One region of the Pelorhabdus rhamnosifermentans genome, then DNA from elsewhere that is predicted to be linked to it. Evidence: riboswitches for the same ligand, from Rfam matches in the RefSeq annotation. Region 1 holds a riboswitch; each other region holds the start of a gene.
The links. Region 1 has a riboswitch for cobalamin ahead of Ga0466249_RS06700 (sirohydrochlorin cobaltochelatase). Riboswitches for the same ligand answer to the same signal wherever they lie in the genome.

Region 1 (10,204 bases):
ATTGATTTGCCAGTTTCCAGAGCCACGTCTTGTTTTGAGTACATCCAGTTACAATGGCGGTTTTCTTATGGCAGATGCTATTTTTAATCATTGTATCAGTCGTGTCCAAGCAGACTTTGATACGGAACATTCTTCATTTGTTAGTTCATTTGAAGAAGCATCTAATGATTTGTTGAATTTTGCTGTTATGAATGGTTTTAACTGTGAACGCATTACAGGTTTACTTTCGAATACAAAGGTTGATCGTCATGGCTATAGTGCATTTTATTTTCAAGATACGCTGATTGAAGTCATTGCAACAGCAGTAATCGGGACGAATGCGATGAGGGCAGGGGAGCATGGCGAGGATAGTAATCGTGATTGTGCGTTTAATGATGCTATCAATCTGTTAGTCTTAACGAATGCGCAGATAGCAGAGGGGAATATGGTTAAAGCCTTGTTAACCATTACGGAAGCCAAAAGTGCAGCACTTCAGGAACTGGCTGTGATTAATTCTTGTACATTAAGTCCGGCTACGGGTACTGGAGCAGATGGGATTATTTTTGCTACCAATCCAACGGCTAAAGTATTTTGTAATGATGTAGGGACCCAGTCGTTGTTTGGCGAAGCTTTGGCTTGTGCAGTGAAAACGGCATTGAAAGAATCACTAGCTATGGAAAGCAAAATTATTCCCTGGCGTCAAAGTCGAGCGGAAGAACGGCTGTGGCGGTTAGGAATGGATGAAATTTGTAGTGCCGATTTACCTTTTTCAACGGCTAAAGCACAGGTTATTTTGATTTTTTGTCAGGCTGTATGGCAGGAATATTGTTGGGGGCTACTCGGGATTGATGGACTTTATTAATTATTTTCATTGCTTGAAAGTCCCGTTTTTCAACCAGGCGGAATGAAATTATGTGCTGCTTTGCGTCAAAAAATAGCTGCAGTAAATTGCACTGAGGGTAAGTTGAACTGGAATATGATTAGCGAGTTATGAGGATTGAATGGATTTATTTGACTTATTTGACTTATTTGCAGGGACATGTTATAGTGAATACATAGTTTTTAGCATTCGAAAAACTTTATATGTTTGAGATAGGTGCCCTTAGGGGCTTAATAGGGAAGTTCGGTGAAATACCGACGCGGTCCCGCCACTGTAATGGGAAGCAAGCTCAAGAAATGCCACTGAGACGCTAAAGTCTTGGGAAGGTTTGAGCGCGTGATGATCCAGAGCCAGGAGAACTGCCTATCTAGCAATCACCATTTTTACCCACGAGCGATGGGGAGGGGATTTAAGAAGAAATCAATCCTTCCTGGCTGTGAGTGGCCGGGATTTTTTTGTTGTCAAACCTTTTCCTTGCCTTGGCAAGGAGTCATTAGATAGTTCCAATTATTTTGTTTCCATCGTTGCGCCTAGACACCGCAACTGATGCCCCTCCTCCGGGGGCTTTCTTTTTGAAATTTAATTTTTCGACTGACCTTTTGATGGGAATTTTTATTTTCATTAAACGAAGATTTCATGTGTTTGACTTATTTGGAAAAATGTGCTATGTTTTAATTATTAGAAAACTTCATATGTTTGAGATAGGTGCCCGCAAGGGCTTAATAGGGAAGTTCGGTGAAATACCGACGCGGTCCCGCCACTGTAATGAGGAGCAAACCCAAGTATACCACTGAGACAATTGTTTTGGGAAGGTTGGGCGAGCAATGATCCAGAGCCAGGAGAACTGCCTGTTTAGCAATCACCATTTTTACCCACGAGCGATGGGGAGGGGGTTACATAAGAAATCAATCCTTCCCGACTATAGTTATATGGTCGGGATTTTTATTTTTTGATTTTCCTTATAAAAAAACTTCCTTTATTGCGGGAAGTTTTTTTTATTGTCGAATTTTTGGAGGATTGGAGGATATCATGTTACAGCAAAAAGCAATTTTAGTTGTCAGTTCTGGTACGATTTATCGTGAGGCATTACAATCCAGTATTGAAAGTATAGAAAATAAAATACGTGAAGCTTTTCCTGACTATGAAGTGCGTCGGGCTTTTACTTCGCGCAAAGTGATAAAAACATGGGAAGAAAGAAACGGCATTCATGTGGATACGGAACAAGAAGCACTGGAACGGCTTCAGACTGAAAAATATAAAGAAGTCTTGATTCAGCCATTACATCTTGTTGTAGGTGAAGAATATGAAAAAATCAAATGGATAGTTTCTCATTACGTACATGCTAAACTCAAAGTATTTGAGCATGTGGCGATTGGTCGTCCTCTGCTTTATTATATGGGGCTAAATGGCAAATCAGATGATTATCTTAATGCGATTCAGGCGCTTAAAAAGCAACTGCCGCCACTTGGAAGAGAGGAGGCTGTTGTCTTGGTAGGGCATAGCAAAATTCATCCGGTTAATACAGCTTATGCTGCTTTACAACTTAAAATGGAAGAAACCGGGTGGAAGCACGTTTTTATTTATACAATAGAAGGCTTTCCCGAACTGCATCATGTGATTGCCAAATTAAAAAAGGCCCGTATAAAAAAAGTGATGTTAATGCCTTTTCTATTAATGGCGGATGAACAAGTGGAACATGCTTTGGCGAGTCATGACGATTCTTCAGTCAAATCGCAATTAAGTAAAGCCGGTTTTGAAGTTGCCACTTATCTTCACGGACTAGGCGAAAATGAAGCGATTCAGCAGCTTTATGTTCAGCATCTACTTGATTTGATGTGTCCAATTGATCGCTCCAAAGATTGTAAACATTAATGGATAAGAACGTTTTGTATTACATTACCTAAGGTTTGCTCAAGTTACAGGAGGGCGCAGACAATGAACGGAGGAAACCGTTATGCGTAAAATTTCATTTTATGGAAAAGGAGGCATTGGAAAATCAACAACTGCGGCAAACGTTTCTGCTGCATTAGCCGAGAACGGATATTCGGTTTGTCAGATTGGCTGTGATCCGAAAAATGATTCCACTCGGTTGTTATTTGGGAAAACTTGCCGGGTGTGTGGCGCAAATCCAATTATTCATATTGTTAAGAATTTGCAGGTGGCCTTTTAAGTATATTCTTTATTGGAGGAGAAAACATGGAGTCTATTACACAAAGTTTTGCCGTTTTTCAAAAAGGCGGTTTTGCAATGTATCTGATTTTATTTTGTTCTTTTGCCGTGATTGGCATCGCAGTGGAACGGTTTTTCTATTATCGGGAAATGAAACCAAAGCAAGACGGATTTATTGACAAAATAACACCCCTGATTGAAGGACACGACTGGGAAGCAGCATTAAACGCTTGTTTTCAGACAGGTGGAGTTGTAGCAAATGTAACTGCCAAAGGAATCAGGTATTTTGAACAGGAATTGGCGGCTTATGAAACAGTACTTGAAGGTGAAGTAGCGCTTGCAGTAGCCAAATTAAGTGAAAACTTAAATCATTTGGAATCCATTGTTACGGTTGCACCTCTGTTGGGATTGTTGGGAACGGTTCTCGGGATGATCGGTTCATTTAGTGTGTTAAATATTAAGAGTGGTCAGCCCCTGGCAATCACCGGCGGTGTAGGAGAAGCGCTCGTTGCGACGGCTTCCGGCCTTTGTGTCGCCATTTTATCCATGGCTGTGTATAGTTATTTTACTCATCGACTGGATCGAATCATTACCGATTTAGAACAAGTCTGCGTTTTGCTTGTAGCGCAGTTAAAACAGGAGAAAAACCATGAACATCAGTAAGCTTCGCCGGAAACGGCAGCCAAAACTTATGATTATTCCTATGATTGATATCATTTTTTTTCTATTGGTTTTTTTTATGATGAGTACGTTATACATGGTGGAGCAACAGCAGCTCATTCCGGTGCATTTGCCACAAGCGCAGTCGGCGCAAAATGAAAGACCCCATAGCATTGCGATTACGGTGACAGCGGAAGGAAAAATTTTATTTGATAAAGAGGAAATCTCCCTGGAATTGCTGGAAAAACGGACGCAAGTTGAATTGTATAAGCAAAACGATATTGTATTTATTCTACGCTCAGACAAGCAAGTGGAATATGGTAAAGTAGTGGCGGCTTTGGATGAATTGAAATTAGCTGGAGCGCAGCGCATTTCAATCGCAACAGAAAGAAAGGAGAAATAGCGACGATGGCAAAGAGCAAACGCTGGCGGGCGATGCTTGTATCTTTTGTGGTTCATGCCGTGGTATTAACCAGTGTCGGTTGGATTGCATCCCGTGCCCTGGTTCAGCCAGAGGCGATCGAGCAGTATGTGGAATTGGATTTATCGCAGCAAGACGATCCGCTTGCAGAAAGTCAAGATAGTTCACCTGCCGGTAAAGCAGCAGAAGTGGCGCCAATTGCTACACCTCACCCGGCAGCACCTGCCTCTTCTGAAGTTCCCAGTGTCGTGGCGGCAACCAATAGCATGTCTGTACTTTCGGCCGAAGTGTCGACGAATGTCAGTGAATCTGGCGGGGGAGGTGTAGGTCAGAGCAGCGGGGGTTCAGGTCAGGGCAGTGGATCAGGCGGAGGCAACGGAGTGGGAAGTGGTTCAGGAAGTGGCGGCTTAGGCAGCGGAACCGGCTCCGGAAATGGTGGCTCAGGCAGGGGAGCAGGGGGATATACGCATCCTGGAATTTTGTCACAAGTCACTCCAACGTATCCCGAAAGTGCCCGGCGGCAGGGAGTGCAAGGTACAGTACTGCTTAAAATACAAATACTCGCCAGTGGGCGTCCGGGATTTGTTTCAGTATATCGTTCAAGTGGCGACGACAGCTTGGATGATGCTGCAGTGGAGGCAGTGCAGCAGTGGCGGTTTATTCCGGCAGAAGACAGAAGTACGGGTGAAGCCATTACCTGCGTTACAACGCTGCCGGTCGTATTCCGATTAGATTAAACATTGACAATTTATTTGATCGCAGGGATATTACAACAAATGACAAAGTTACTGCAACAGCACCGGCTTACTATGTTATGCCACGCTCTTTCCATCTGACATATAGGTCAAAGTTTTAGTACATGATAGTTGCTGTTTTGATACGAATAATAGGAGAAAGTGAATAGTGCGACACATGTTTTTGATGAAGGTAAACAAAGGACTAATCAAATATTTGATTTGGGGCTGTAGTGCCATTTTCCTGTTCTTTTTTTCCATGTCAAACGGTTTTGCACAAGAAAGTGAAATTTCGCTGTCCTGTCAAATTCCTTATTATTTGGGAAAAGAAAAAGAATCTGTCATACCAGGTGAACAGATTCAAGCATTTTTTAATGTTGAAAATTTAGGACTGCAGGATAAGCAGCTTACAGCTTCTATTGAATTACCGGCAGGCTTTTTACCTATTCACCCGCAGCAAAATTGGCAAGTCATGAATCAAGGGGAGCTATGCCAGCTTCAGCGTCAAATCAATTTGTCCGGCGGTTATAGCCAATGGTTTGATTTGATTCCGCTTAAAGTGAACGACGATGTAGTACCAGGCAACTATCCCGTCCTGATTCGGGCTGGTGATCAAGTTCAGCGTCTGGTGATCGCAGTTTCCGGTACCAGGGAAATTCCGGCAGATACGGCCTTTACCATTGATTCTGTCGTGTTACCGCTGGACAAAGATGGTAAGACAGATGATCGATTGAATCGCAGTACCATTGTATTAAGGGATCGACGCTGGGATTATTATAAAAATGTGTTACAAGGTAAAGGAGCGACCAATCAGGAAATGGAGGCCATTCACCCTGTTACGCATATGGGACTGGATCTAACAAATCCGGCGGGGCAACAAAAACTGATTGTTATTACCACGATGTTGCTTGATGCCTACACGCATGAACCGATACCTGGTTTGTTTACACCAAGTACGACAGGAGAAAATGCTGAGGCCGGAGCGTTGGGCGGTCATGAGAACAGCTTGGTTGCTTTTGCCGCTTTAACGGGTGAAGCGAAACAAAGAATTCGTCTGCCTGTTTATGCCGATGAACAGTTATTTGGCAGTGGCGGCAATTATTTATTACAGGTGACAATCGCGGATGAAATGGATTCAACTGTAATAAAAGAAATTCCAATTAAGATTATTAAGCAGGATAGCCGAGCGGCTGGTGTGGTTTGCTTTGCAGTGATTTTATTAGCCGGCGGACTTTTCTTTGCGGCTTGTCGATTCCAACGTATTCTTCGGACTTTTAGGACGCGCTGGTTGGTAACGATTGCTTTGTTTGGTGCGGCGGCTTTTGCCGTTGTGAATGTGCCTTCTACCTTGTTTGGTGAACTTTTTCATATTTTACTTGGTCCATTTGGTTTTGTAATCAGCGGGCTATTTAGCAGTGTTTTTCTCTATATGATTGTTATGTCGCTGGTTATTTTAATTCCTTATACCGGTGTGATTGCCCTTATATCCATTATTCGCATGTTACTTGGTATGTTGGCATTTGGACAGTTTTCGCCGATCACTTTTTTGTCCTATGGGATTCATGCTTTGTTTCTGGAAAGCTTTCTCTATGGGAGTGGGATGTACCGGTATTTACAGTCGCAACAGACAGGCGATAAGATTCCGGTGCCCAAAATGGCCCTATTGGCATTTATTTGTGCGGCAGCTGATTGTTTATCAATTTATGTATCCCTTCAGTCGATGTCTGTACTCTATCGTATGTATTATGCGGATTGGTATATTGAATTGATTTTACTTGTTAACGGACTTGTCTATACGGCAATCGGAGCGTTTTGCGGCGTTTTGTTAGGCAAGCGATTGTCGAAAGTCGGGGGGGACTAACTTTATGGCAAAGCTGATCGAATGGCAGGATGTATCGTTTACCTATCGACAACGACAGGATCCCAGTATTTCTCACATTTCTCTTACGATAGAGCAAGGCGATTTTGTATTGCTTACAGGCGCAACAGGCTGCGGGAAAAGTACTCTCCTAAAAACGCTTAATGGGCTCATTCCACAGGAAAGCGGGGGGCTATTGACTGGCGATGTTTTTGTTGCGGGAGAAAATACTCGGGACTGCACTATTGCTTATTTAAGTCAATCTGTCGGCATGGTATTTCAAAGTCCCGATGATCAGATTTTTTCGACAACAGTATTTGATGAAACGGCATTTGTTTTGGAAAATATGGGGATGGGTGCCGTAGATATTCAGTCTCGTGTACACGAAACTTTGCGGTTGGTCGGTCTATATGACCAGCGAGACTCAAGTATCTATGCTTTGTCGGGAGGCCAGAAGCAACGTTTGGCTGTAGCGTCGGTACTTGCGGCGAGGCCCAAGATATTAGCGCTTGATGAGCCGATTAGTCAACTGGATCCACAGGGAGCAGCCGAGCTTTTGTCTTTATTACAAAAGCTTAATCGGGAACTCAATATGACCATTGTCATTGTTGAGCATCGGCTGCATGAAGTGCTGCCATTATGTCGTCACGTTGTGATTATGGCGGATGGTAAAATTTTGTGGCAGGGAACACGGGAAGAAGCCTATGGCAAGGCCGCGTTTTTTCATGATCAGGGACTTCGGCTGCCTCAAACCATTGATATTTGTTACGGTTTAGGAATTTTGAACCGATCCGCATCCGTAAACGATACGGTACAGGCTATTAAAGAACAGTATCAGGTGCCTGCCTGGCATTGTACACCGAAAGAAATAAGGCCTGATGCTGTTTCTTTGCCTTTGGCAGCAGTAGAAATCAATCATCTTACCTTTCAATATGAAGCACAAGGCCGAATGATTTTGCAAGATATTGAACTTAGGATTCCGCAGGGGCAATTTGTGGCTTTGATGGGAACGAACGGGGCAGGAAAGTCGACGTTACTGCACCAAATCGGCGGCTTGCTCAAACCGGTGAAGGGGCAGGTACGTGTGTTGGGGCAAATCATTCACGGTATGAATCAAAACGTGGGGATGGTACTGCAAAATCCGGATTTAATGCTTTTCAATTCATCCGTTGCCGCGGAAGTGACCTTTTCCTTGCAACAAAAAAACGGACAGGTCGGATATTCTTTTCGCTACGAGCAATTAATGGACGCATTAAAACTGCGCGGGCTCGAAAATGATTTTCCCCTTGCCTTAAGCCGTGGACAGCGACTGCGGGTCGCAATCGCTGCGGTACTTTCTGCTGAGCCGCCTGTTTTGCTTCTGGATGAGCCAACGACAGGCCAGGATATTGGTCATATTGAAGACATTGTCGCTTTGTTAAAAGAGTATACAGTTCAGGGAGGAACCGTCATTTTTTGTACTCATGATACGGAAGTAGCGGCGCGATTTTCCGACCGGATCATTGTGCTTGGACAAGGAAAAATTGTCGCCGATGATACACCGCAGGTTGTTTTTTCTCAAGAAGCCCTGTTACGGGAAAATGGATTAAAAGCGCCTTCTGCTTTGCTTACGGCGAAAAATCTATATGATGGTCAGGCTGTGACCGTTCAGGAGGTGGTCGATTATGTACGACAGGAAGGTGTGGGAAGCTACGCCGGACCATACGCTGTTTCATAAACTAGACGTTCGCACCAAACTGATGTTGCTTGGCTGTTTTGCGATTGTTTCGCTCCTAATTGACAGTTCCCGTTCTTTGTTCATTTTGTTTTGCCTTACTTTAGTTATGCATGGATTGGCCCATTCATCCTTGGGACGTTGGCGGATTTTGGTGCTGTTTACTTTGCTGGGAATTTGGGGATCCATGGCCAGCCAGGCGTTATTTTATAGTCAGGAACCACGCTCCATTGTGGCTTGCCTGATTGCACCGACCGTACCTATCATTGGAAAGCTAACAGGCGGCGTTTTTGTTTATCGGGAGGGATTGGAATATGGGGCAGTCCAGGCATTACGGTCAGGAATTATGCTCTCATTGGGTCTTTTATTAACGTGGACTTCCGATCCCAGAAAGTTATTGCGCAGCTTTATGGCCTGGAAAATGCCGTATGAATTGGCATTTATGCTGATTACTAGCATTCGTTTTCTTCCTGTGATTTTCCAGGAGACATCGGTTGTGCTCACGGCCCAGCGATTACGGGGTTTTAAGCCTTTTCGAACGATCTCACCGCGCCATCTCATTCAAACGGCGTTTCAAACTTTATTTCCAATACTGGCAAGAACGCTGCGCCGGGCTGCCACGCTGGCTTCTTCCGTTGAAAGTCGCGGTTTTGGACGTGGATTTCATCGTATTGATATGGAAAATTGGCCAAAGGTAGAGCAGCTTTTTAGCTACGGTTTCATTCTTGTGATAGTCAGCATGGGTGTATTAAAAATCATGGATGTTTTGCAATTTAATGGTCTGATTTATATTCCAGCTTGGCGTGTTTTATACGATCTGATGAAAGTATGGATGTGAGGAAAAAATGAAAAAAATCCGTACCGCTTTGCTGTTTGGCCTGTTTGCCGTAACGATGGGGGCCATTGCTTTACATATTTTTGGCGGCTCTGGCAGTATGTTTTCGTCGACTGTTGCATCATCTGATTCTAAGCAAGGGCTTTATCGAAAAACCGCTGAAATTTCTTTGGGAAAAGTAGAAGTACAGAATTATCAGCGCATGGGATTTACGAAAGGGTTTATTCAATTTTCACCGGATAATCGCGAGTTGGCTATGGGAACGGATAATGGTGAATTGCTCATGTTTTCCGCTACGGGAAAGCTATTATGGCGGAAAAATTTAGGACTTGGCACCATTTCAGCGTTAGAATTTACCCGAGATAATCGTTCTTTGTTAATTGGCGAAACCAGTCAGGAAGGCTGTTTACTTTGTCTTGATGTCAATGACGGCCGCGAAATATGGCGGCAGGCCAGTGTAAGTGAACTTGGTGTCGGCATTAAGGATAAGACCTATCCCGGAATTGTCAGTATTAAAACAGATCAAAGCGGAAAAATTTATGCCGCTGGATTACGCTATATTCGTTTTTCCGACGGTCATAATGAATATAAAAGTCGAATTTATCAGTTCGACGCAGACGGTAACCGGCTGGCGATGTTTCCAGAACAAGAAAATATGGATGCCTGGGCGGGATGGGTCAGTGTAGATGAAAGGGGTGACAAAGTCTGCTTCGGTACAGCTAACTGGGATAACCGCAAAGTACTAAAATACACGGATATTCTTTATTGTCTTGATGGTCAATTGAAAAAGGTGCTGTGGACGCAAAAACCCGATGTGGTTTATCCTTACGAAACTGTGACCATGCGTTGCAGCCCTGAAGTTACGTCGGATGGCTCTCTTGTCGCTGGTGTTGCGAGCGATGGGCGCTGCTTCTTATATGACGGAACTCAGGGACAGTTATTATGGCAGCGTAC
Region 2 (10,204 bases), on a different contig from region 1:
GAAGATGTAACGTAACATCCGTTCCTTGGCCTTCTTTACTATCAATTGTGATCGGATAGTTGCTGCCATAAATACTTGTCATTCGGCAGTTTACGTTCCGTATGCCAATGCCATCGGTTTCGGCATGGAGAACAGATTGCAACCGATCGCTAGGAATTCCAACACCATTATCAGAAACCTTGATGATTACCTCTTTTTGGCTAACCTTTACTGTGACCGTTAGTTTGCAATCACTGAGTTTAGGAAATAAGCCGTGATGCAGGGCATTTTCTACTAGGGGCTGAATGGAAAGCAAGGGGATGGAGTAATTAAGGGCAGCATTATCAATATCTAGTGTGACTGTTAACCGACTACCAAAGCGGCATTTGGCAATTTCCAGATAGGCTTCTACGGCTTGCAGCTCCTCGCGGATTGTAATGAAATCTTGGTGACTACTAAAACTTTGTTGCATAAGCGTAGCCAAATGACCTAATAAATTGCGCGCTGTAGCAGGATCAGTGCGACAAAGGGACATGATAATATTAATTGTATTAAATAGAAAGTGAGGATTAATTTGTGCTTGCAGGGCCTTTAACTCCGCTTTTTCGCGCATCACACGCTGTTCGTCAATTTCGGCTAGCTGAATTTGTACTGATAATAAATTCGCAATGCCATCTATAATACGCAAATCTAATTCACCAATTCCATGATCATCTCGTTTGGATAGTTTAATGGTTCCAATTGTCACTCCATGAGCTGTGAGTGGTGCAACAACACCAGAATGCAAAGGACAGTTGGGTACAGGACAACCTCTTTCTTCTAGAGAACTGCTAATAAGTACCTGGCCCTCACTGATGGTTCGTTTTGTTGAACTTGTCATAATAGGTTCGCCAACCTTATGATGATCGTCACCAAGGCCGATATAGGCGAGAACGACTTCGCGATTGGTTATGGAGACGGATGCGACTTTGGTGAGGTTGAAAATGATTTCAGCTGTTTTCTGCGCCGATTCTGTTGTTAAACCGTGGCGCAAGTAGGGCAGGGTACGACTGGCAATTTCGAGAGATAGTTCGGCTGCGTTAGCACCGTAATTGTCTTGTTCCAATTTGATGTTTTCCGTAATAAGCATAAAAACGATAGTTCCTATAACCGTGACAAGTGTTGTTGGAACCGCACTGATTTTTTCGAAGGCCCAGGCTGTTTCAGCGGGTTTGGCGAAGGTAATAATCATGAATTTTTGTGTGATTTCAGCTATCAGAGCCACAAGAGCGCCTGTTTTCCAATTGAGATGATTTAATCCGTATTTTTGGCGGATCATTCCTGCGAATAAACCACCTAGTACCGTGGCAACGGCACAGATACTTGCTGTGAAACCGCCAAGAAAAAAACGATGGGTGCCACTAATGATCCCGGTACATAATCCGACAATAGGCCCTCCTATGAAGCCGCTCATTAATGTACCGATCAGCCGCGTATTAGCTAAGGCTCCGTCAATAGGGATTCCTGTATAGGTCCCAATGATGGAGAGCAGAGAAAAAGCGGCACTTAAGGTAACCCAGGAACGGGGCTGAAAAGGATGTTGAGCACAATGAATAATAAATTGGCTGCGTCCAATCAAATAGGCTGTCATGGCGATAAAAGACATGTGACTAATTAAGTGCAGGAGTAGATCGAGATACATAGTAAGTCCTCACAATCATGCAGAAACTTTTATAATTCACTGAATTTTACAAGTAAAGCCTAATTATTATTATAACATATTCTATGGTCATTTTTTTTATCATCCGTAATAAATACACGGATACATTGACTTCGTAACGTTTGTTAAAGTGGACAATCTCATTTGGAATAAACAAAAAGATTGGCTGAGAAGGAAAAATTTTACTGACTATTATAGATTCAGTCTGTATTGACGCATGTTTGTTTGCCTGCTATAATGACATCAATTAGATAAGTATACGGTTAAGGTGCCACCCAGAGTGATGGGGGGATAATAGGAAAGTCAGAGCATCTTTGTTATGCATAAGCGCGGGCCCGCCACTGTACTGGGGAGAACTTACAAAGCCACTCAATTAGGGGAAGGGGTAAGTTGTTGATGAGCCAGGAGCCAGGAGACCTACCTTTTACCGCTAAAATATCCTTCATGGAAAAGAAGGCTTTTCGAGCTATTTGCTCAAAAGGCCTTCTTTTTTTAATCTATGCAGATGTCTTTTTATCATTACAGGAAGAATATTTTTGATCCAGAGGGTAGACTAAAGACTAAATTTATCCGTTCATTTTATATTGGAGGTTGTCATGAGTTTATTACAAGAAACATTGCTAAAAATTACGGCTTTAGATGCAGTTGTTATGGAACAGGTCAAGGTTCAATTGGAAATTTTTAACCAAACCGGCCGAAGCCTGGGGCGTTTGGAAAGTATGATAGAACAATATGCAGGGATTTTGGGAAAATTACATCTGGAGCTGCCTCGTAACTGTATGATTATTGCCTCTGCCGATCATGGTGTTGCTAAGCAGGGAATTAGTGCCTATCCAGTGGAGACAACACTTCACATGACGGCGAATTATTGTATTTCGAAAGGTGGTAGTGCCAATGCATTTGCTAATTTTTGTGGCGCTCATTTAGTTGTTGTTGATATGGGAGTAGCCGGAGATTTATCACATGTCCCCGGACTTTTGCATAAAAAAATTGCTTATGGTACGCATGATTTTACTCAAGGACCGGCCATGACATGTGAGCAGGCTTTGTTGGCTATTGAAACAGGCATTGCCATTGTAAATGACTATGTACAGCAGGGTTATACCTGTTTTAGCCTAGGTGAAATGGGTATTGGTAATACGACAGCAAGCGCAGCCATTGTAGCCGCTTTTACGGGATTGCCTGCCGATGTGGTGACTGGACGAGGTACAGGTATATCCGATGCTCGATTAGAAGTTAAAAGAAAAATTGTTCGCCAGGCACTTACAGTCAATCAGCCTGATGTCACAGATGGTATAGACGTGCTGGCCAAGGTGGGCGGTTTTGAGCTGGGGGCGCTAGCAGGCGTTATTCTAGGTTGTGCTGCCAATCGCTGTGCCGTCATTATTGATGGACTGAATACAACTGCGGCGGCGTTAATTGCCAGCACGCTGCACCCACTTGTGAAAGATTATTTATTTGCATCTCACTTGTCGACAGAACCAGCCCATCAGATTGCTTTGCAGTTTTTACATTTAGAAGCCTGCGTAGATATGGGCGTTCGTCTAGGCGAAGCCATTGGAGCATCTATTGTAGTCGATATGTTAACACTTGCTGTAAAATTACTCAATCATAGTAGAAAATTGGGTCAGGCAGGAGGAATGAATCATGCTTGACCAGGTTATTACTTCGATAAAACCCTTAGATGAAGAAGCCATGGAAAAATGTCAGTTGCGACTGGACAACTTGACCAAGCCGCTAGGCAGTCTTCATTCATTTGAACACCTTGCTAAGAAACTAGCAGGCATCACAGGTACCCCACGGCCACACGATTTAAAGAAGAGTATTATTATTATGGCAGGGGATCATGGCATAACCGAGGCCATTCCCCCCGATTTACGTGAATCAACAGTGCAAAGAATCAATGATTGTTGTACAGGCCGTGCAGCTATCAAGGTTTTTGCGGATCATGCAGCGGCTAAGTGGGGTGTTGTTGACGTCGGTGTAGCTGCTGATTTGCCAACTTCTCAGTTCGTTTATCATGAGAAAATTGCCTATGGAACGAAAAACATTCTCAAGCAAGCGGCAATGACTCGAATTCAAACGGTACAGGCCATCGAGGTTGGCATCAAAATAGCTCAGATAGAAAGGAGGCAGGGAACGCATATTTTTGGCTTAGGTGACATCGGCAGAGCAAATAATCTGTCAGGAATGGCTCTTGTTGCTTGTTATAGTGAAAAACCGCTGAGTGATCTTGTAAACTCCAACACAGCAATCAATTTATCTGGAAACAGACAAATTGAGCTGCTAAAAACAGCGCTGACAGTCAATTGTCCGGATAAGCAGGATGCTCTTGACGTGCTAAGCAAGGTCGGTGGTTTTGAAATTGCTGGTTTAGTTGGAGTCATACTTGGTGCAGCTGCTGGCGGTGCGGCAGTTGTGCTTGATGGACTCGTAACAAGTGCCGCAGCGCTTATTGCCGTACAATTGGCTCCGACTGTTCAAGAATATCTGATTGGATCACAGTTTGCTATGGAGCCTGCACATCAGGAAGCGCTGGAATGTTTACATATACCAGCTTATTTACAGCTGCAGATGAATTTAGGTGAAGGAACAGGGGCAGCTTTAGGCATGTCTCTCATAAATGCATCTTTACATGTTTTAAATGATATGAAAACTTTTGGCACTGCGCAGGTAGCTGTTGCTCAAGATGGCCCAGGCGCTTTAAAACAAGACAAGAATGTTAAAGATTAACATTCTTGTCTTGTTTCTATTTGTATGTGCTCCAGTAACTTTGCTTGGATCTTTTCTACAGCCGCTTGGCAAGATTCGTTGTTTGAAATTCGATAGTGACCATATTTTTCGTAAAGATGTTTTCGCTGTTCATATAAGGTGTAAATGCGCTGAACATTGCCGGCAAGTAAGGGGCGATGTTCAGCTGCACCAAGGGAATCGATAATCATCTCAATGGAACGTTCAATATAAAAAATAATGCCTTGTTGTTGCAGAAGTACCATATTTTGATGTCGTGTCACAACACCGCCGCCTGTTGCGATAACAATCGAGGACTTGTTGTAAATGTCGAAAATGGCCTGACTTTCGATTTGACGAAAATGATCTTCGCCATGTGAAAAAAGTTCAGCAACGCTTTGCTGTTCTTTTTTTTCGATATAACGGTCTACATCATAAAATTTCATTTTGAGTGCCGGAGCGAGCAGCGAGCCTATTGAAGATTTACCACAGCCAGGCATGCCGATTAATACAACGTTATTTGCATACAAATTCATTTTCATTATATCATCTCCCAAAGCGCGAGTGCCGTTACAGCTTCTACAACAGGGACCGCTCGTGGAACAATACATGGATCATGACGGCCAATGGTAGAAAGAAGAATGTTTTCACCCTGCGCGTTGACTGTGTGCTGTTTTTGGCTAATAGAAGGTGTGGGTTTTATAGCTACGCGGAAAATAAGAGGCATGCCATTTGTAATACCGCCTGTAATGCCACCATTGTGATTGGTAGTTGTCTGAATCCTGCCATCTTGGCACTGCATGGCGTCATTTGCTGTACTGCCGTACATTGCAGCAAATTCAAAGCCTGCCCCAAATTCTATGCCCTTTACAGCGGGAATGGAAAAAAGTAGATGAGATAAAGTGCTTTCTAATGAATCAAAAAAAGGATCTCCCCACCCAGCTGATAAATGAATGGCTGCTGTTTCAATGACGCCTCCCACGGAGTCATTGTCTGCTTTTGCTGCGAGAATAGTATTTTGCATCTCTTCTCCGATTATTGGATCTAGTACAGCAAATTTTTGTTGGTTCAGCCTTAAAAGTGACTTTTCATCTACAGTAACAGCATCAAAGCGGGGTTCGGAAATGCTGCCAATACGTTCGATATGTGAGCCAATGATAATCTTTTGTTGGAGTAGTAGCTGTTTGATAATGGCGCCGGCAAAAACGAGCGGCGCCGTGAGTCGTCCGGAAAAATGTCCTCCGCCACGTGGATCATTATAACCTTTGTATTTGACATGACCGGCATAGTCGGCATGGCTGGGACGGAATTTTTGGATAGCCGTTTCATAATCTGCCGAGTGCTGATTGTGATTTTCAATCATAGCGCATAAAGGCGTGCCTGCTGTTTTTCCCTGGAATAAACCGCTCAAGAGGATAAAATGATCCGTTTCACGGCGTGACGTGGCAAGAGGACTGTTTCCGGGGGCGCGTCTCGCTAGTTCTTTTGTTACGTCATCCCAGTTAATCATGAGTCCCGGCGGTAATCCATCGATAGTCATGCCGATGCCTTTGCCATGGCTTTCACCAAAAATAGTATAACGAACTTTTCTACCCCATGTAGCACTCATTTAATTTTCCCTCCTAGCTCCGCAAAGTCTTTCCAAAAATCAGGATAAGATTTATTAACACAGCTGCTGTTTTGAATGGTTACTGACTCATGGCAGCGAAGCGAAGCAATGGCAAGGGCCATGGCAATGCGGTGATCATTCCAGCTATCCACAATGCCCCCAGTCAATTCTTTGCGACCCTGGATAGTGAGAAAATCACTGCCTTCATGAATATCAGCGCCAAGTTTATTGAGTTCTTGTGTAATGGCATGCAGCCGATCTGATTCTTTTAACCGCAGTCGGCCTGCTTGAACAATATGAGTCGTTCCCTCGCTGACTGCGGCTAATACAGCTAAAATAGGCACTAAATCAGGACACTGAGCCGCATTGATTTCGATTCCTGACGTTTTACTAGGTGTGGCGGTTATTGAATTTGTACCAAAAGTAATATTTCCGCCTAGTTTGTTTAAAATATCAATAATGACTTTGTCACCTTGCACGGAATGCGGATTTAGATCTAAGCAACAGACAGAAGAACCTATAAGTCCGGCTGCCAGCCAGAAGGCAGCTTGCGAATAGTCTCCCTCAACATGGTAATTTTGGCTAGTATAGCGCTGATTGCCTGGAATGATAAACTCTTGGTAGTCATTATTTGTTACGTGAATACCAAACCGTTCTAGCATAGTTAACGTTAAATCAATGTAACCTTGCGATTCTAAGGGCGTTGTAAGATTAATTTTTGAATTGCTTTCAAGACGCGGCAGGGTGAATAATAGTCCAGTAATAAACTGAGAACTAATATCTCCGCGTAACCGAAAGTATCCGGGTTTTAGTTGTCCTGTAACAGATAAGGGAAGGTTGCCTTGTGTCGTTTGATAAGCAATCTGTTGCTCGTCAAATATTTTGTAATAAGTATCTAAGGGGCGTTCAATGAGTTTGCCTCGCCCAGTAAATGTGATGGAATGGTTTGTCAGAGCAAGAGGAATGAGAAAGCGTAACGTAGAACCTGATTCACAGCAATCAATAATGTCTTTTTGCGGTGTTAGGCTTCCGTTGGAACGGATGAGGACACTGTCCTTTTCTTGGGAGATTTCCGTACCCAGGGCTTTCATTGCATCGATTGTTGCAGTAATATCATCGGAAAATATAAGACCTTTAATACAGGATGTCCCATTTGCCAGGGCGGCACAAATTACTGCACGGTGCGAAAGACTTTTGGATGGGGGAATGTGAATATTTCCGCTTAACAAATTGGGGATGATTGTTATAGTAGCCATCATAGAACCCTCTTTCTATCGTTCGATTATGTTATTATTTTCTACCATGAATATTTTATAGATAAAAAAAGAGACTCACATGAGTCTCTTTTATATAGCGCTTTTCTATTCTGTTTTGTTTACGCGTATATTATATTGCTGAGGCCTCACTTAACGACAATCTATTCAATTTTTTCCAACCAAAATAGCCAGCGCTAAAAAAGTAGCCCCAGCTAAAAAAGTAATAATATTGTTTTGTAATTGTTTTGTTTAAGTGAGTAATCATCGGGGAATAGCCTCCTGCACAGAGAAAAAATCAATTTATTCACCTTATTATATGAAAAGAAGCAATCTCTGTCAAGCAGTAACGAAACATTTTTTTATATAAACAGGTGAAATATATTAAAAAGTGTTAACAATTGTTCTAGAAAAAATATTTAAAAGAACAATTGTTGTCTGGTAGTGGCGTGCATATTTTGCCTGGAGCCGTTGGTTGACATATCGATGAATTCTATAGTACATTTGATACAAATATGTAAGGAATCGGGGAACAAGCATGGATGTGGATATGATTGAACCAGTAGCACATGAATCAACTCGCGAGTACGTCTATCGGGTTTTAAAAGCCAATATTATGCAGTTAAAACTTTTACCAGGTAGTGCTCTATCTGAAAAAGATATTGCTGTTTTATTAAATGTCAGTAGAACGCCGGTGAGAGAAGCTTTTATTCGATTGTCTCAGGAATATTTATTAGATGTCGTTCCCCAGAAAGGAACCTATGTATCGCTCATTGATTTGGAACATGTTAAGGAATCAAAATTTTTGCGTGAAACTGTTGAAAAAGAAGTGATTAAACTAGCTTGTAAAGAATTCCCCAGCGATCAATTAGTGAAGTTACAAGCGTGTCTTGCATTGCAAAAAGAATGTATTGAAGATCAAAATCCTTTGAAATTTTTTGAACTCGATGATGCATTGCATAGTACCATTTTTGAAGGTTGTAAAAAAACACGCGTTTGGTCTGTCATTCAGCAATTACATACCCATTATAATCGTGTACGAATGTTGAATGTGGCTAACGGACATGATATGCCGCGAATTTGGCAGCAACACAGCGAACTGATTCGTGCTATTCAAGAACAGGATGTTCAGCTTGGAAGTGAGATGATTTATCTTCACATTAATAAAGTGACTTTTGATTTAAATGAACTTTTAAAGGATTATCCCGATTATTTTAAACAGAAGAAATTGGTGGAAAAAATATAAGGAAAAATGAGTCGCAATTGAAGCTAGCTAGTCCCGATGGTCTACGTAGATCATCGGGACTATCTATAATATCTCGTTCGATAATTCAGATTTGATGAAATTAATTGAAAACAGTATTGATTACTACCATACTAGTATGGTAGTATGTAAAAAGAAAGATGATTTAACCCTTAATATTATCATATAAGTACGTTATTTTTAGCTCAATGCTTCAAGAAGGGGATGGTAATTTTGAATTGCTTAAATTCAATAAAATTGGACTAAAATGATTCTATGAATTGGAGGAGAGAAAAATTATGTTTAAAGGTTATCGATGGACTATTGTTCTTTTCCTTTTTTTAGCGAATGCTATTAATTATGTTGATAGGTCTGCGATGTCTGTAGCATTGCCAATTTTATCGAAAAAATTTGAGCTTAGTCATTTTGAGTCTGGGTTGATTTTGAGCAGTTTTTTTGTTGGATATGCGTTGTTTAATTTCGTTGGCGGATATATGTCTGACAAGATTGGACCTAAGAAAGTTATGGGAGCGGCTATGGGGGTATGGTCCATTTTTTGTGGCCTTACAGCTGGTACTTTCAATTTTATCTCGTTATTTCTTTGTAGGGTAATATTTGGTCTTGGTGAAGGGCCTATCACTGCGACAACTAACAAGACCATGAACAATTGGATTCCATTAAAAGAAAGAGCAACGGCTGTTGGTATCTGTAATGGAGGAGCTCCTGTCGGCGCTGCTATATCCGCACCATTAGTGGCATTTATATCATTATGGTGGGGCTGGGAAGCTTCGTTCATCATTTTAGCAGTAGTTGGGATAATATGGACCCTTATTTGGTGGAAAACGGTTACGGATAAGCCTAGCGAACATCCATCTGTAACTCCGGAAGAATTGGCATTGATCAATGAAGGTAAAGAAGAATTGATTACTGTAAATTCAACGATCCATGAAAAGGTTTCTTTACTGTCCGTTATTAAGCAGGGTAAAATATTAGCCTTATTAGTAGGTCTTTATGGCTATAATTACACTTTGTTTTTCTTTTTGACGTGGTTTCCTAGTTATCTAGTTGATGTTCGACAGTTGAGCATCAAGGAAATGGGAATTGCTGCAATGATTCCTTGGATTGCAGGTGCTGTAGGACAGATTGCCGGCAGTTTTCTTATCGATTATATTTACAAAAAAACAGGTAAATTATTATTTTCCCGGAAAGTTGTGTTAGTAGTCTGTTTAAGCTTTGCTGCAATTTGTGTTGCTTTGACTGGCTTGGCTAATACCTTAATGAGTGCGGTTGTTCTTATGACCCTGGGAATTTGTTTCCTATATTTGCAAGCAACAACTTATTGGGCTATCATTCAAGATATTGTTCCACCGGAAAGAGTGGGTGGCACTAGTGGATTTATTCATGGGGTAGCAAATATTTCTGGTATTATGGGCCCAGCAATTACAGGATGGATCGTACAGACAACCGGGCAATATACGCCGGCATTTTTATTGGCTGGCGGGTTAGCCATTATCGGTGCATTGGCAGTAGCGATCTTTGTAAAACAAGATAAAGTAATAAAAAAAGATAGTGAAATCTTGGCATAAAAAAATTTAGGAAGGATGTGTGATGCTCATGAAACAGTTTATGGATGATGACTTTCTATTAGAAAATGATTCGGCAGTAAGGCTTTATCATGAATACGCAAAGAC
Region 3 (10,204 bases), on a different contig from region 1:
TTTAGCAAGCACGAACGTGGGTTTGTTATGCAAATGTTTTCAGGAGCAGGTGGCGGATTGGGTGAAGCTATGACCTTTTTACTTATGCCGGTTTTTGCTATTCTGCTGGCTCACGGGGGTACGTTTGCTGGATTGGGCGGCTGGCATGGTGCAACACTGGCTATGGCATGTATTGTGTTTATGATTGCGGTGATTGCAATTGTATTTCTTAGGTCTGATCCAAGTGATATCGGTCTGGTTTCGGTGCAAAAGCAAGAAGATGGTGCTCAAGAACAAGGGCAATCTTATTTTTCTGTAGCTAAAGCAGCTGTTACGAGTTTGGAATTCTGGAATTTTGCGATGGTATGGTCAGGATTTACTGTCGGTACGCGATTGGTTCCAGCCTGGCTGGTAATGTATGCAACGGATTTTTATTTGCAGAGTGGTGGGATGAGTAAAGAGGCTGCAATGATCGCCGGGGGAACAACGGCTACGATTTATGTGCTGGGGCGTGCAGTGGGGACGCCTGTTGTGGGGCTGATTTCAGATGTTGCTTTGAAACATGGGATTCATCGGAGTGTTGTTATTTGGATAGCCCAAGTTGCGATGATTTGTATGTATTTTTCTTATACTTTTCCCATTTTTTCACCGCTATTATTAAATATCTTAGCGTTTATTTCGGGCATATTAATTAATTTGTTTCCACTGATGAATGCCGTGGGTGCCGAGTTGTGGTCGATTCGTACTAGTGGCATGTTAATGGGAATGGTCAATACTTTTGGTCAGTTTATGGGTGCTGTTATGCTGACTCTTAGTGGGTTTATGGCTGCGCGATTTTCGATTGTCGGTGGTGCATTTTACACTGAATTTTTGGGGATCTGGTATTTAGGAATTATTTATAGTGTGATAGCCAGTTTGGCTGCTACGTATTTTGTTTATAAGAACTTTTTCAGCAAAAAACGGGTAACGGAAAATTCAATGAACTAAAATTTCTTTGAAGAGGGGTTATTGTTATGGGCCAATGTCAGGAAAATAATTTACAAGGGATTATTGATCTTCATATTCATACGACACCGGATATTCGTATGCGGCGTCTCGATGATATTGAGTTAGCGACGGAAGCCAAACGCGTTGGAGCTCGGGCCATCATGATTAAATCTCATTTAGTGCCAACAATGGATCGTGCTTGGATTGCTGAACGAATTGTTCCGGGAGTTCGAGTTTTTGGCGGTATTACACTAAATCCTCCTATGGGCGGATTAAATGTGGCTGCAGTGGATACGGCAATTGCCATGGGAGCAAAGTGTGTCTGGCTGCCAACCTCTTATTCGGCGCATGAACGCCGGTTGATAGGGGCTTCAGACGGAGTGGAAGTCGTTCGGGATGGGAAAGTTTTATCTGAGGCGATTGAAATTTTCAAGAAAATAGCTGCTGCTAATATTATATTAGGAACAGGACATTTAGCACCTCAGGAGATTTTTAGCGTAGTTGAAGCGGCAAAACAGCAAGGGGTACAAAAGATTGTTGTAAACCATCCTGAGTGGCGCACAGTGAATTTATCGATTGAAGATCAAAAGGCACTTGTTCCTTATGGCGTTTATTTCGAACGTTGTTATGCTCGTTCTATTGGGAGCGGGCGCTATGAATCCAACTTTGAGCGCAATGTAGCTGCTATTCAAGAAGTAGGCTATGATACAACGATTATTTCTACTGACGGTGGACAGATAGAAAATCCGTTATGGAGTGAGGCTCTAAGTTCATATATTCAATATCTGACTGATGCAGGTATTCCGTCAGAAGAGATAGATAAGATGACTAAGATTTATCCGGCACAACTTTTAGGGCTGGACATTTAAATGGATTTTTTTTATTCTGTATATTCAAGAGTGGATGATGGTTTTTAATAAATAAAATGAAGGCTTCCGATGTTCGGGAGCCTTCATTTTATTTATAGTACCTGTCCAATGCAGCAGATGATTTTCCGTCGTAAAGGCAGGATTACGTTCTTTGGAAGAAGAAATAAAAAATATATGCCAGGCTAAGATTTATTGTAAGTGATGCAGTAAGTGAGTATAGAGATTGAGTAGATATAGGAGTGAAATTGATGACGAAAGGAAAGAGAAGAATTCGCTATCTACGTGGTTGGATAATGACTCTTGGTGTTATGGGATTGTTAATAGCAGGTTGCGGGCAAAAAATTGAGCAGGTGCCGCCTGTTGTTGTGAAGACGATGAATGTCAGTCAAAATGCGGGGACACATTTGTCAACTTATGCTGGTGAAGTGCGTGGTCGCTATGAAAATAAGCTGGCTTTTCGTGTGGGTGGAAAGATTACCAATCGTTTCGTCGATGTGGGCACTGTTGTTCATCCCGGCGATGTATTAATGGAACTTGACTTGGAAGATTTAAAATTAGGCACGAATCGCCTAGATGCGCAACTTGCTGCGGCTCGTTCGGACCGTGAATTAGCTGCAATTAATTTAGCGCGCTATCAAGCGCTTCATAATCAAGGGGCAATTAGCCAATCAGAACTTGATCAAATGCAAAATACATATGAGGCAGCGAACCAAAAAGAACGGGATGCCCTGGCATCCTTAAGCCAAGGATCGAACCAACTTGATTACGGGAGTTTGCAAGCGGATCAGGAAGGTGTTATATCGGAAATTTCTGCCGAAGCGGGGCAAGTTGTTGCAGCCGGTCAGTCTGTGATGACACTTGTGCGTACAGGCGAATTGGAAGTAGAGATTTTTGTTCCTGAGCAACGTTTGGGGGAGATTACAAAAAATTCTCCTGTGACGGTAACTTTTTGGGCTTTGCCTGGCGTTCAAGTACCTGGTCAGGTCAGAGAGGTATCGCCTCAGGCGGATAAGACTACACGGACCTATCGTGTGCGGATCGGAATGAATCCGCCGCCATTCGTCAAATTAGGCATGTCGGCAACAATTCAGTTTAACAGATCTGAGGCTGCGCAAATCTCAGTGCCCCTTACAGCCATTTATCAGACAGACGACACGCCTTCTGTCTGGGTTGTAGAAGAGAACGTTGTACACCGTCGCACTGTGCAGCTCGGTAATTATGGTAATAATTCGGTTGTAGTATTGCAAGGTCTTGACGGTAACGAAACGATCGTTACGGCAGGAGTTCAGAAACTCGTCGAGGGACAGCAGGTTCGCCTTTGGGACGGTGGCTCGCAATGAAAAAATTTAATCTCACTGAGTACTGCTTAGGGCATCAGCAAGTCGTGTTCTTTTTTGTTTTGCTGTTTTTCATTGCCGGGACGTTCAGTTATTTTCAACTGGGGCGATCAGAAGACCCTGAATTTACTGTGAGACAAATGATTGTTCAAGTGGCTTGGCCCGGTGCAACCGCCAAGCAAGTGGAAGAACAAGTGACAGATAAAATCGAAAAAAAGTTACAGGAGACGCCGGGTCTTGATTATATTAATAGTTATTCACGACCGGGAGCCGCAGTTATTTTTGTTAATTTAAGCGAAGACATGAGAATACAGGATATCCGTCCTACCTGGCAGCGGGTGCGTAATCTCGTTCAGGATACGTGGAGTACGATGCCAGAGGGTGTGATTGGACCTTCGTTTAATGATACTTATGGTGATACATTTGGCTCGATTTATGCCGTTACAGCCGATGGCTTTAGTTTTGCTGAAATGAAGACTGAAGTGGATCGCATTCGCTTGAAACTGCTTGAAGTGCCTGATGTAGGCAAGGTAGAATTAGAGGGGAATCAGCCCGAAAAAATTTATATAGAATTTGAAAATAACAAGTTAGCCGCTCTTGGGATTGATCCTCAGCAAATTGTGGATACGTTAAGCAAGCAAAATGCTATGAATGCCGCGGGACGTGTCGAAACAACTTCTGATAATGTTTATATGCGTGTGACAGGTATTTTTCAAAATGTAGAAGACATCAAAAATATTGCCATTCGGGCCAATAATCGTCTGTTTCGTTTGGGGGATATAGCTGAAGTAAAGCGGGATTATGCCGATCCACCGGAACCGAAAATGTATTATAACGGGCAACCAGCCATCGGATTGGCTGTGTCTATGCAAGATGGCGGCAATATTTTAAATCTTGGTGATCATTTAAATCAAACAATCGAACGAATAACACAGGAATTGCCTTTGGGTATGGAAATTCATGCAGTATCAGATCAGCCGAAAGTGGTTCGGAGTTCGATTAATGAATTTGTTGAAACGCTGCTGCTTGCTATTATTATTGTTTTGGGTGTCAATTTTCTTAGTTTGGGCAAACGGGCAGGATTTGTTGTAGCGCTTAGTATTCCTCTTGTTATTTGCATTTCTTTTTTAGCTATGAAGCTTTTTAATATTAATCTTCATAAAGTTTCGCTCGGAGCGCTTATTATTGCCCTTGGACTGCTTGTGGATGATGCGATTATTTCGATTGAGATGATGGAATTAAAATTAGAAGAAGGTTGGACGAAGTTTCGAGCAGCGACCTATGCCTATACTGTCACCTCGAAACCGATGCTGACAGGAACATTGATTACAGCAGCGGGATTTTTACCTGTAGCTATTTCAACAGGCAAGGCGGCAGAATACACAGGAACGTTATTTTCTGTTGTTACTATTGCTTTACTTGCCTCTTGGGTAGTCTCTGTAACGGTTATTCCGCTATTTGGTTATCATATATTAAAAATTAAACCACTGACAGAATCAGATTCAAGTAAGAATCTACAAGAAAACTCAGAAGGAAAGTTTAAACAAATATTTCGCAAGGTGTTATATCATTGTCTTCATCACAATAAACTAGTGATTGTTGCAACACTGGCCGCTTTTATTGTGTCACTCGGAATTGGGCGTCTCGTTACTCAGGAGTTCTTTCCTACCTCGCTGCGACCGGAGCTAATTGTCGAGCTGACCTTGCCTGAAGGTTCTTCGTTTCAAGCAACGGATCAAGAGGCAGCTAAGCTTGCCGAGCTATTAAAGCAAGATCCAGCTGTCGTTAATTTTGCTTCTTATGTTGGTAAAGGATCGCCGCGTTTTGTTTTAACAATGGATATGCAGCTTAATGCCGATAATTTTGCTCAGCTCATTGTTTTGACGAAAAATGACCAAGAGCGCGATCGTTTGGCAGAACGGATTAATGGTACAATAAGTTCGGAGTTTCCCGAAGCAAGAATTCGGACGAGTGTGTTGTCAAATGGACCGCCAGCGGCGTATCCTGTCATGTTTCGTGTTTCTGGTGAAAATCCTGAAGTCGTGCGGAGCTTTGCCGAACAAGTACGGGGCATTGTTGCACAGTATCCGGCAGTGACGGAAACAAACCTCGATTGGTATGAAAAGAGTAAAGTGCTTCATCTGGATATTGATCAGGATAAGGCGCGGGCACTGGGGATAGATAGTCAAACGCTTGCTACAAGTTTGCAAACCAATCTTTCTGGACTTCCTGTTACGCAATATCAGGAAAAGGATAATTTAATTAATATAGTTCTTCGGACTGTTGGGCAGGATCGGCAGGATTTGTCGAGACTCAAAGACTTAAATATTCCGACGACGAATGGTCGTTATGTGCCGCTGGAACAGATAGCCAAGTTGAGTTATGAAGGGGAAAATGGTCTGATTTGGCGCCGGGGTCTTGAGCCGACGATTACGGTGCAAGCCGATGTTGCCAAAGGGATTCTTGGCAATGACGTAGTCAAGGATATTGATGTTCAGCTCAAAGATTTGCGGCAAGAACTTCCATTCGGTTATACGATTACACCTGGTGGGAGTGCTGAAGATAGTACGAAATCTATTGGTTCTTTGGCTAAGACTTTACCGATTATGGTTGCTGCGATTGTCATTTTATTGATGTTGCAACTGCAGCATATGGGGAAAATGGCTTTAGTACTGTTGACAGCCCCTCTTGGCATGATTGGTGTGAATTTGTTCCTGTTTATCTTTCATCGTCCCATGGGGTTTGTAGCTGAACTGGGGGTATTGGCTTTAGCCGGAATGATTATGCGTAATTCCGTTATTTTATTGGATCAAATTGATCAGCATCTGGCGCAAGGTGAAAAGCCTTGGGATGCTATTATTGATTCGACGATCTTGCGATTTCGTCCGATTATGTTAACCGCTTTGGCGGCGATTTTAGGTATGGTTCCCTTGGCAGTGAGTCCGTTTTGGGGTCCTATGGCTATTTCTATTATGGGCGGTTTATTTATTGCCACTGTTCTAACGCTTCTGTATTTACCTGCTCTTTATGCAGCTTGTTTTCGGATTCATCCCGACACGGAAAGCCGTATTAAACTCCCGCGTTTCAAGCAAGATGACTAAACAAAGTGCGAATCTTCTAAAATTATTTGACTTCTTTATTTATAAGTGGTATAAATAAGTTTAAAGTTGTTTATTTTATAAAACTTCATAGGATTGAAATAGGTGCCCTTTGCGGCTTAATAGGGAAGTCCGGTGCAATGCCGGCGCGGTCCCGCCACTGTAATGAGGAGTAAACCCAAGATTGACCACTGAAACGAATGTTTTGGGAAGGTTTGGGCGAGCTATGATCCAGAGTCAGGAGAACTGCCTATTTAACAGTCACCGCATTTACCCACGAGCGATGGGGAGGGGATTAGGTCAAAAATTTTGTTTGTCATTTGTTAGTTAGACCTTCTTGCGGTTGTCAAGAAGGTCTTTTTTATTCCTCTTGCTATACTAGGCTAGAAGATGTCTGTATGGAGGTGAAAAAGGATGTTGCAACTAACCAATTTGTCTAATTATTACTCGGATGGAGAATTTGTTCATCATAACGCGGAGTGTTTGCAGGCATTTTTAAATCATTATCATCTGGACGGCTTGGAGATGATATTTGTTGAACCATGGGATGAGCATATTTATAAAAAACAATGGATACAAGGCGTTCATTTGCGATTTTGGCCCTGTTGGCTGGATTTTTGGCGGGGGAATCGCCCGGCTTTGCTGCGGGAATTTGGCAGTGATGATCAAATTAGGGTCTGTTTTGGCGGTGTTACGCGTGACGCATGGCTGGACTTATATCGTCGGAATATTCGGCTGGCTGTTCGCGCGGGTGCAAAGTATCTTGTCTTTCATGTGAGTAATGCCCGTTCGCCGGAACTTTTTAGTTGGAAATTCAGTGCTTCTGATGGTGAGGTTATTGAAGCGGCCATTGAGATTATCAATGAAATTGCAGATGTCATACCTCCTGAAACGACCCTGTTATTTGAAAATCTGTGGTGGCCGGGTTTAACCTTGCGCAATCCCGAGTTGACCGAAAAGTTACTTACGGGGGTCAAACCACGGAATGTGGGGATTATGCTTGATACAGGCCATTTGATGAATACGAATCTTCATTTAGCGACAGAAACGCAAGGTGTTGATTACATTTTGCAGACATTACGTGAACTGGAACCTTATGACCGTTATGTGAAAGGCATTCATTTGCATCGATCTTTATCAAGTGTTTATGTAAGGAAAAGCAGGAATTTTCCGCTGAAAGACAAATATACCCCACAAGATGTCATGAGCCATGTGCTAAAAATTGATGAACATTTGCCCTTTACCACGCCGGAGGTTCGGCGTATCATTGAGTATGTACAGCCAGATTATTTAGTACATGAATTTGTGCAGGCGTCACTGAATGATTGGGTACAAAAAATTGTATGCCAACAACAGGCACTTCGGATGGGGACGGTGTATTCATGAAACGCGTCATGACATGGCAGTTGCTTTTGTTGTTCTGTTTATCTTTGTTCCTTGGCGGGTGCAATGGAAAACAGGCCCAAAAGGATCAGGAAGCGGCAGGTTATAAAATTACGGATAGTCAAGGCTATTCGATGACAATGTCCCAAAAGCCGCAGCGAATAGTTTCCGTTTCGCTTGCTTCTGATGAAATTCTGGTGGATCTAGTTGCTGCCGATCGAATCGAAGCACTCACTTATTTAGCTGATAATAGCGGTATATCGAATGTTACGGAACAGGCCAAACAGATTCCGCGCAGAATCAAAGATAATGCCGAATCAATCATTGCCTTGCAGCCTGATTTGGTATTTATGGCGGACTGGCAATCACCGGATTTGATTCAGACGATTCGAGATGCCGGTATTTCCGTATATGTCTATAAAGCACCTGGCACCATTGCTGAAGTGAAGCAAGTCATTGAAGCTATTTCTCAAGCGGTTGGTGAAGAGACCATGGGAAAGCAGCTAACACTTCAGATGGATGGGGAGCTAGATAAAATCACTCAAAAATTGCAAAATGCTCCAGCCGATAAACATAAAACAGTTTTAATGTACACTTTGATGGGCGGCACGGGCGGCGTGGGCAGTACTTTTGATGATATTTGTCGTTATGCCAGCGTAAAAAATGCCGCATCAAGTGTGGGGCTTGGCCGGAGCGATATCCTTTCTAAGGAACAAATTGTACAAGCCAATCCAGATATGTTTTTTATGCCAACTTGGGATTATACAGGGAAAACAGATATTCAGCAGTTTAAAGAGAATGTGCAGCAAGATCCCGCTTTGCAGACGGTTAAAGCGGTGCGTGAGCATCATCTTTTTACTGTACCTGATCGTCATTTAAACTGTACTTCACAGTATATTGTGGAAGGTGTCAAGGATATTGCCAGTGCGGCTTATCCGGATTGTTTTGAGTAATAGTCAAGAAGGACTGGAAGAAATGAAAAGAAAGTTCAATAAAACCGTGCTTTTTTTAGGGCTGAGTGCCCTTGTGATAGGAATGGTCTTGGTTTCATTAGCGCTAGGACAGGTTTCTGTTCCGCTTTCTGCAACACTAGCTGTTTTAGGACATGAACTGAGTATTCCCGGTTTTCATCAAGCTGGATTTACGCAGGAACAAGTCGCTGTGATTTGGCAGATTCGTCTTCCACGCGTTCTTGTCGGCCTACTGGTTGGGGCAGCACTGGGTGTATCAGGTGCTGTCATGCAAGGGGTGCTGAGTAATCCTCTGGCTGATCCTGGCATCATCGGTGTATCGAGTGGTGCGGCTTTTGGGGCTGTTATTGCTGTGGCATCAGGCATTTCAACGGCAGGTGTTTTTTATACTCCTTTGTTTGCTTTACTTGGTGCTTTGCTTGCTGTGGCGTTAGTGCTCTTTATGGCTATGCATCAAGGAAAAATACCGGTTATGGTCTTACTATTATCGGGTGTTGCCGTCAGTATGCTGCTTGGGGCGCTGACATCAGGTATTTTAACTTTTATGAATGAAGCCCGGTTGCGTGAGTTCTTATTTTGGACGGTTGGCGGCTTAGATTATCGGCGTTGGGAGCATGTTTATTTAGCTGCACCGCCTATTTTGGTTGGGATCACTTTATTATGTCTGTTAGCTAGGCATATTAATATTTTAGTACTGGGAGAAGAAGAAGCTCGCTCAGTAGGTGTTCCTGTCGCTGTTTTTCGGTTTATTTTTCTGTTTATTACGACGGTGACAACGGCAGCCGCCGTTTGTGTCAGCGGGACCATCGGTTTTGTTGGACTCGTAGTGCCTCATATGATGCGCCTCTTAATTGGTCCGGAACATCGGGTGTTATTACCTGCCTGTGCTTTAGCTGGCGGCTTTTTTTTGATTGCCTGTGATACAATTGGGCGTTTAGTTATTGCACCAACTGAAGTTCGCGTAGGGATTATGACGGCTCTACTAGGGGCTCCCTATTTTTTGTATTTATTGCGTAAGGCCTCGAACGGGGGGATCTTATCGTGAACAATAGCACTAGCGTTTTATCTGCACAGAATTTATCGATTTGTTTGGGGAATAAAAAGATTCTTGAGCATGTAAATTTTTCTGCCGGGCAAGGTGAATTTATCGGCATTATCGGGCCGAATGGAGCAGGAAAGAGCACTTTGCTCAAGGGTTTACGACGCTTGTTGCCTTTGGCAACGGGAACCGTTATTGTACTTGATGAGGTTCTTGAGCGTTTGAGTGATAGGAAATTGGCGAAAAGCGTTGCTTATATGCAGCAAGAGATTGATTTAGACTTTCAGTTTACGGCGTTAGAGGTTGTTTTAGCCGGCCGTTATCCCTATTTAAAATGGTGGGAGAATGAAAGTGATGAAGATGTTCAAATTGCTCGAAAATATATGGCTTTTACAGGTGTTGATTATTTAGCAGATAAGGTAGTACAGCACGTATCAGGCGGCGAAAGGCAGCGGATTTTATTAGCCAAGGTGCTTGCACAAGAAACCCCCCTTCTTTTTCTTGATGAGCCGACAGCGAGTTTGGATTTAGTCTATCAAGA

Region 2: another riboswitch for cobalamin. It lies ahead of cobT (nicotinate-nucleotide--dimethylbenzimidazole phosphoribosyltransferase); the one in region 1 lies ahead of Ga0466249_RS06700 (sirohydrochlorin cobaltochelatase).
Region 3: another riboswitch for cobalamin. It lies ahead of Ga0466249_RS18805 (TIM barrel protein); the one in region 1 lies ahead of Ga0466249_RS06700 (sirohydrochlorin cobaltochelatase).

The regions. Positions count from the first base shown of each region.
Region 1 covers NZ_JAHGVE010000004.1:124,763-134,966, forward strand. The annotation lists gene Ga0466249_RS06695 (adenosylcobinamide amidohydrolase) at 1-841, shown strand, start outside; cobalamin riboswitch at 1,057-1,240, shown strand; cobalamin riboswitch at 1,546-1,725, shown strand; gene Ga0466249_RS06700 (sirohydrochlorin cobaltochelatase) at 1,889-2,731, shown strand; partial or broken gene Ga0466249_RS06705 (nucleotide-binding protein) at 2,814-2,963, shown strand; gene Ga0466249_RS06710 (MotA/TolQ/ExbB proton channel family protein) at 3,056-3,691, shown strand; gene Ga0466249_RS06715 (ExbD/TolR family protein) at 3,678-4,091, shown strand; gene Ga0466249_RS06720 (energy transducer TonB) at 4,097-4,846, shown strand; gene Ga0466249_RS06725 (hypothetical protein) at 5,013-6,704, shown strand; gene Ga0466249_RS06730 (ABC transporter ATP-binding protein) at 6,709-8,418, shown strand; gene Ga0466249_RS06735 (energy-coupling factor transporter transmembrane component T family protein) at 8,366-9,253, shown strand; gene Ga0466249_RS06740 (outer membrane protein assembly factor BamB family protein) at 9,261-10,204, shown strand, end outside.
Region 2 covers NZ_JAHGVE010000006.1:221,272-231,475, reverse strand. The annotation lists gene Ga0466249_RS09625 (LytS/YhcK type 5TM receptor domain-containing protein) at 1-1,660, opposite strand, end outside; cobalamin riboswitch at 1,928-2,117, shown strand; gene Ga0466249_RS09620 (hypothetical protein) at 2,075-2,218, shown strand; gene cobT (nicotinate-nucleotide--dimethylbenzimidazole phosphoribosyltransferase) at 2,275-3,333, shown strand; gene Ga0466249_RS09610 (nicotinate-nucleotide--dimethylbenzimidazole phosphoribosyltransferase) at 3,326-4,411, shown strand; gene Ga0466249_RS09605 (shikimate kinase) at 4,408-4,950, opposite strand; gene aroC (chorismate synthase) at 4,950-6,017, opposite strand; gene aroA (3-phosphoshikimate 1-carboxyvinyltransferase) at 6,014-7,276, opposite strand; gene Ga0466249_RS09590 (GntR family transcriptional regulator) at 7,809-8,516, shown strand; gene Ga0466249_RS09585 (MFS transporter) at 8,813-10,099, shown strand; gene uxaC (glucuronate isomerase) at 10,128-10,204, shown strand, end outside.
Region 3 covers NZ_JAHGVE010000019.1:51,356-61,559, forward strand. The annotation lists gene Ga0466249_RS18785 (MFS transporter) at 1-966, shown strand, start outside; gene Ga0466249_RS18790 (DUF6282 family protein) at 993-1,835, shown strand; gene Ga0466249_RS18795 (efflux RND transporter periplasmic adaptor subunit) at 2,084-3,175, shown strand; gene Ga0466249_RS18800 (efflux RND transporter permease subunit) at 3,172-6,273, shown strand; cobalamin riboswitch at 6,357-6,538, shown strand; gene Ga0466249_RS18805 (TIM barrel protein) at 6,685-7,656, shown strand; gene Ga0466249_RS18810 (ABC transporter substrate-binding protein) at 7,653-8,606, shown strand; gene Ga0466249_RS18815 (FecCD family ABC transporter permease) at 8,629-9,669, shown strand; gene Ga0466249_RS18820 (ABC transporter ATP-binding protein) at 9,666-10,204, shown strand, end outside.